2 regions of the Paenibacillus sp. cl6col genome follow, and region 2 is predicted to be linked to the other one. Evidence: riboswitches for the same ligand, from Rfam matches in the RefSeq annotation. Region 2 holds a riboswitch; the other holds the start of a gene.
What was found. Region 2 has a riboswitch for cyclic di-AMP ahead of BLS15_RS26155 (C40 family peptidase). Riboswitches for the same ligand answer to the same signal wherever they lie in the genome.
Positions count from the first base shown of each region.

Region 1 (3,423 bases), on a different contig from region 2:
CCGTCCACCAGCCATGCTTCAGCATAATGAACAGGAAGAACATGCCGATAAACAAGAGCTCTACCGGACGAGAGTAATACGGATAGATCGGATAGGTGACATGTCCGAATGCCCATACAAGGGTGGGGATAATCCCGGCTAACCATGGGTTGCGGAACAATCGGTTCAGCAGTCCAACCCCGAACAAGCGGTATATCCCTTCCTCCGAAATAGCTGCAACCCAAGCTAGAAGAGGGAACAGTGGTGCAATTCGCAGGTTGAGCGGAGATTGTGAGGCATCGGTCGATGACCACGCATGAAACCCTGATTCCAAAATGAAAAATATAACCGTTTGCATGCCGAGCAATACGCCTGTGTACGCGATTCCGATCCATAATGCTTGTATGAGCTTGCCGCCAAATGCGCGATCACTCCAGGTAGGCAGAACATCTCTGTACGCAGACAACTCCCATGCTCGCTTTCCCGCATGGAGAGAGAAGTAGAGGATAACGCCTTGAATTACTGTAATTGCGCCTTGAATGGCAAAGGGCAGCCCCATATTCACCCCGTCTACAGGGGTACGGAGTTCCAGAGCGAAGAGGCCCGGAAGCACGTTCCATAGATGCAGCAGAGAAATTCCGCATGAGACGGCAGTAAGGGCGAACAATGTCTTCGATCCGAACTTCAGGCCATGACGGTAGACGATGCAAGCGATCAGTGAACATGCACTTAGTAGGATCGTCATCCACATATAGCCGATATTGTAAATGGACGATGCAGTCTTCGTTTGATGTAGTTCTTCAGCTAGATAGCTGTTCGGGATAACCCAGTAGGGCTTCAGCATGACAATGCGATCTTGGGAGAAGACGGCCTTCACGTTCAATGCGGCTTCACCAAGTCGTGCTTCAGGCACGTTATACTCTACCGTGTCTAGCTCCGCCGATGATGCGATTAGTTTTAATTGGGTAGGATTCCATCCCATGTGCTTCAAGAGTGTATCAGCAAGCTTCTTGCGGTTCACTGGATCCAAGGCAGTCTCCGCATCTTCTGCTGACGCCATATCCACATGATTTCCCGTAACCCCGCTAATGTAGGAGGTGATAGGAGGCTTTTCCTCCCATTCGAATCCAATAATACGACCGCTTGTCATGTGAACGTCAATGCGCATGACACCGGATTTTCCAGCCCGATTCATATTCAATAATACCTGAAAAGTATCATAGGGACTGGATGATTCCCATTTCTGAAATGAAGCGGTCAGCTTCTCCTTGCTCATGTAGCCGGAAACCGTTGATTGACTGCGATAAATGACGGTTGGAGCAGTATCTTCTTCAGGTGTAATTGAAATATGGAACTTTTTTAAGTCCTGTACAAATGTGAGTGCCTTTTGCGCTGCTTTCTCTTTGGTTAAGAGGGATTGGCTGGCTGCTGATTCCATCATGGCTTCTGTCTGCTGAAAGGGAATGAATACCTGAACAATGAGGAATAATAGAAATCCGGCCACAGAAGAAAGCAGAAGCGGCTTGGATACATAGGACATGTTGGAACCTCCATTCCATCACACATTTAGCGTATGGTTGCTTATTTGTTCATTTTATCTACTTCAACTTTGTAAAGTCCAGCAGAGAAAATGAAGAAACACCTAGCGAAAATGAGTGTTTTGAATACAATTGAAGAAAATGGGGGATTGTAAGCGCTATTTCTTCAAGTTTTTCGTCTTATTCTGGTTAATTTGTTCATTCCTTGACTTTGTATGCTGCAGGGGAAACGTATATAATCTCGTTATGAATTGCATACAAGCCGAGTTTCGTGAATGAACGAAAGCGGGGGACCCGATAAATGGGGTGAATATCGCAGTTGTGGATGCATAGAATCCACTTGCGATTAGGGCAGCCTGAACGTGCCCGAATCCGACAGCTAACCTCGTAGGCATGTACGTCAGGATACCAGCGATAGCATTGGATTTCCAGTGCTTTTTTTCGTGGGGAAAAAAAGAGGTGACTCCCGTGGAGGGAACAAAAAAGGCCATTCGATTTAATCTGACACCACCGCGAATTCTGGTTGTAGGGTTTGCAGCAATTGTATTATTGGGTGCATTTCTACTCATGCTTCCGATATCAAATGCGGATGGGATTCCGCTGCCATTCCTCGATGCATTGTTCACGTCAACGTCAGCAACTTGTGTGACGGGGCTCATTGTGGTGGATACGGGCACTCATTTTACCGTATTCGGGCAGGTGGTCATCATGCTGCTCATCCAAATTGGCGGGCTTGGATTCATGACAATGGCAACGCTGTTCGCATTAGCACTGAAGAAGAAGATATCGCTGAAGGAAAGGCTTATATTGCAAGAAGCGCTTAATCAGGGCAGCATGGAAGGCATCGTGCGCCTTATCCGTAAAGTGATCTTGTTTGCGGTATGTATCGAGGGGACGGCAGCTGTACTGTTCTCCGTGCGATGGGCATTTGATCTTCCGCTAGGCAAGGCCATTTATTTCGGTTTCTTCCATGCTGTTTCTTTTTTCAATAACGCAGGCTTTGATTTATTCGGCTCTGTCAGTGGGCCGTTTTCGAGCTTAACCAGCTATGTCGGAGACCCTATTATTAACCTGGTATCGATGCTGCTTATTATCCTTGGCGGGATTGGATTTATCGTCTTGTCCGATTTGGTGGAATATAAGCGTACTCGCAAGTTGTCTCTGCATACGAAGATCGTGTTAACGATGACGGGATTGCTCATTGTAATCGGAACGGTCGTTATATTTATATTTGAATTTACCAATACACGCACGTTAGGCAGTTTGAATGGTTGGGAGAAGTTCTGGGCATCCCTGTTCCAATCTGTCAGCCCGCGTACCGCTGGAGCGAATACGATTGACATCGGAGCCATGCGCCAAGCCTCGCAATTTTTTATGGTTCTTTTGATGTTCATCGGGGCATCACCAGGATCCACTGGTGGTGGTATTAAGACGACGACGTTCGCCATTCTCATTGGAGCTGTATTTGCTATGATTCGCGGGAAAGAAGATATCGTCATTTACCGGTATCGACTCGCCAAGGATCGTATCTTCAAAGCAGTTACGCTAACGTTGCTGTCATTGTTCTTGGTCATTATCGTATCGATGATATTGTCGACAACAGAAGATCATAGCTTCCTGATGATATTATTCGATACAACATCGGCCTTCGGAACGGTAGGGTTATCAATGGGATTGACGGCGGATTTATCAGATATCGGAAAAGTGCTGCTGAGCCTGACGATGTTTGCAGGCCGTCTTGGGCCATTAACGTTGGCTTATGCGTTAGGCCCGAAAAATGAGCGGGAATTATACCGACACCCAGAAGGAAAAATAACGATAGGATAAGCAAGTTAGATTGTAACGGACGAAGGAGTATACAGGGATATGGAGTTGCAGCAGTTTGCAGTGATCGGGATGGGCCGTT
Region 1 covers NZ_FNAZ01000008.1:163,944-167,366, reverse strand. Annotated here, with positions in the region: gene BLS15_RS20625 (CPBP family intramembrane glutamic endopeptidase) at 1-1,519, opposite strand, end outside; cyclic di-AMP (ydaO/yuaA leader) riboswitch at 1,768-1,926, shown strand; gene BLS15_RS20620 (TrkH family potassium uptake protein) at 1,986-3,344, shown strand; gene BLS15_RS20615 (potassium channel family protein) at 3,384-3,423, shown strand, end outside.
Region 1: it holds a riboswitch for cyclic di-AMP, as region 2 does, so the genes downstream of both, BLS15_RS20620 (TrkH family potassium uptake protein) here and BLS15_RS26155 (C40 family peptidase) in region 2, are expected to answer to the same signal.

Region 2 (3,423 bases):
GCCGCTCAGCTGGGTCATGGTTGATCCTCTATATTCGATTGTCGTTGAGAACAAGCACATCAATAATTATATGCGTGCTCATGTCGATGAACCTGTCCGTACACGAGTTAATTTATCCGTCATCAAGGTAATCGAAGCTGTTACGAACATTTTGGGGTGGTGATAGTGTGAAGGCTTATGTGCGTTCAGGCTGGAATTGGTGCAAAGAGCACATCTATATATGGGTCATTCTATTCTTGTACCAACTGTTATGGGGGTTCTTCCTCTATCGCTTCGTCGATGGAGTGGTAACACCTATCCTGCGCCGTTACCCAGATCCAGCACCTACCGAGATGAGCAGGCAGCTCTTTCTGACCGAAAGCCAGTTCTATCTAATGAAGACGAATGACTATTTCCCTTACTTATGGGCTATCCTCGGATTCGTTGCCGTCCATATGCTGCTTACCCCCTTCATTCACGCGGGTGTATTCCATGCTATGTCACGGCCCAAGCAGCAGGGGCTTGCCTTTTTCCAAGGGATCAAGCTCGCTTGGAAGCCAATGCTTGTCCTCTATCTACTCGAGACACTGCTCATTATCGCACCCGCTATATGGTTCGTTCCTTATGCGGCCCATGCCCTGTCCACATCGGCTTCTCTGTCTTCCTTACTCGTGGCAGTGGCACCGTTTGTAATCGCTTGGTTCATTGGCGGCTGGCTTGTTCATCAATTGTTCTTATTCCTTAACTTCGGCGCTGCCTCAGAAACACCGTTAATTCGATCTGTGACAGCCGGAACTCGTCGCTTGCTTCCCATTCTAGGATTGTCACTTCTCTTTATTGGTATCACTATTGGCGTAGGCATATTGTCCACAACGGCGGCGGCCGTGTTCACCGGAATTACCGCACTCATTATTCAACAGGCATTGCCTGCCATTATGACTATACTTAAAATGTGGGGATTGTCTGCACGCCACGCTGTCTGGCAGGAAGCAGAGCAACAGATGAAATAATGGGGGTTCTGATTGAACGCAATTTAGTTACAGAGTTATAAAGTTACAAAGTTACAAAGTTACAAAGGGTTACGATGATATTGAAGCAGCGTAACCTAACAAAATGAATTAAAAAACTTGTCTATCAGCGAAAAAAACGCTGATCTGACAAGTTTTTTTCGTGTCAAGGACAAAAAATATTTGTCAAAGGAATTTCCGTCTGTTACAATAAATCTAGATTTATTACAACTTTGTCATGAAAGCGGCACTAACTCTTGCAAAATTGTTACTATCGCACGCAGCAATACATATTCCAAAAACCAGAATGCCGAGTTTCCGGGCGGACCGGAAAGCGGGGGAACCAGTTTTTACGGGTGAATTGATCTTGTAACACAGGGATCATAGGGGTCCTTCAACCGAACCCTCCAGCTAACCTCGCAGGCACGGAAGGAGCTTTCCCTTTGAAGAAGAAGCTAGTGACAGCGGTGCTCGGACTGAGCGTTCTGTTTACTTCGTTCAGTGCAGGCAGCACATTCGCAGCATCCAAAATGGACAACACGATTGAAGGTTTGCTTGGCATTTCGTACAAGTATGGTGGTACAACAACGAAAGGCTTTGACTGCTCCGGATTTACGAAGTACGTGTTCGACAAGTTCGAAATTGATCTTCCTCGCACATCTTCGTCGCAATTTGACGCTGGTGAGAAAGTTAGCAAAGACGAGCTTCGTCCAGGAGACCTGGTCTTCTTTGACACAAGCGGCGGCAACGGTGTATCGCATGTCGGCATTTACGTAGGCGACAACAAATTTGCACACGCTTCGACAAGCAAGGGTACGCGCATCGACAGCCTTAGCATGGACTACTACGAGAAGCGCTATGTAGGTGCACGTCGTGTAATGAGCGAGAATGACTTCTCGTCTATCGCTACTGAAAATCAATAATATCAATAGTTTGATTGTTTACTGCACTCTTATAATGATATGAACGACTACATAACCCGATGAGAAGCGCTACGCGCCTTTTCGTCGGGTTGTTTCATGTTACCCTCATTATCCGCGCAAATCCAACTTCTTTATCCTATGCATCTCTGCATGTCAACGATTCGTGCTTTTATCTATCTTTACGAAATATTTCTTTTTCGGTTTCAACCATTCTCATCGCCATTAACGACACAAGGACATGCGCTTGTACGCATGTCCCAATATCTTGTCTGGATATTCACTATTTTTGCATAGACGCTTCTGATTTACTTGACTGACCCATTCGATTCTTGGAATTTCGCCTTAATCTCTTCTGGTGTGAGCCCATCCGCCTCCGCTCGATGCTTTTCTTCCTCGTGCTGAAGCTGAGTCTGACGATCCTCGACATGCTTCCCATTAATGTGATGTTTCTCGTGGAACAGTCGTCCTTTTATGCCTAATTTCTCGCGTAATTCCTGGTGAATTTGCTTGTTGGTCTTGCCTTCTGTCGAAATTCCGTGTTTCTTAGCTAGCAATTGAAGCTTCTTCTCGCGCAGCTGCTTCATTTCTGCACGAAGCTCCTTCATTTGTGCCTGTACTTGTTCTAATTGCTTATCCGTCTCCGTGCTCTGCTGATTCGGCTGTACAGCCTGAGATGAAGTGACCACTCGTACAGCAGCTTGCTCCCTGCTCTTATCTGTTGCAGCATCTAGCGCAGTTCTGCTTTGCGCTGCTGCAGGTGAAGCCATCAAGAGAAGCATTAGGCACGTCCACGCTGCTACGGTTGAATTGCGTTTCATAGGTTCCACCTCCTTATGTAAGGGATGGCTATAGTATGTTCGTAATTCCTGAAATGAAACTGAAAATAAGCTAAATATTCACTTAGAGAGAATGAAGCACTTACCCATTTATATTCTGGATGCTAATTGAGCCGACAATTCTCCATCAAGTATCTTCTGCATATATTCCAGCAGCAGTTCTTAATCCAGCCAGCCCTTCTCCCTGGCAGTTCGAATCGCCTCAATGCGCGTACCCGCTCCTACTTTGCTAATCGCATCCGACATATAGTTGCGCACCGTTCCATAGGATAAGAACAATTTGGCGCTAATATCCTGCATGGACAGTCCATTCTCAGCAAGCAACAGCACTTCCTTCTCCCTCGGGGACAACGGACAAGGGTCTTCCCACGCAGCCAACGTTAATTCGGGACTCATCACCCGCTTGCCTGCATATACCTGGCGAATGGCATCTGACAACTCGTCGCTTGGGCTGTCCTTGAGTAAATAACCGCCTACACTGGATGTCATTGCACGCTGGAGATAGCCTGAGCGAGCAAAGGTCGTCAGCATAATAATCCGACAGTCCAGCCCCTTCTTCTTGACTGCATCCGCGACATCCAGCCCCGTCATAAGCGGCATCTCAATATCCAATACCGCGATATCCGGCTGAAGTTCCTCTATAAGCGACAGCGCTACACTGCCATTCTCGGCCTGTCC
Region 2 covers NZ_FNAZ01000014.1:49,720-53,142, reverse strand. Annotated here, with positions in the region: gene BLS15_RS26165 (M1 family metallopeptidase) at 1-163, shown strand, start outside; gene BLS15_RS26160 (hypothetical protein) at 168-989, shown strand; cyclic di-AMP (ydaO/yuaA leader) riboswitch at 1,285-1,426, shown strand; gene BLS15_RS26155 (C40 family peptidase) at 1,430-1,909, shown strand; gene BLS15_RS26150 (hypothetical protein) at 2,215-2,727, opposite strand; gene BLS15_RS26145 (response regulator transcription factor) at 2,908-3,423, opposite strand, start outside.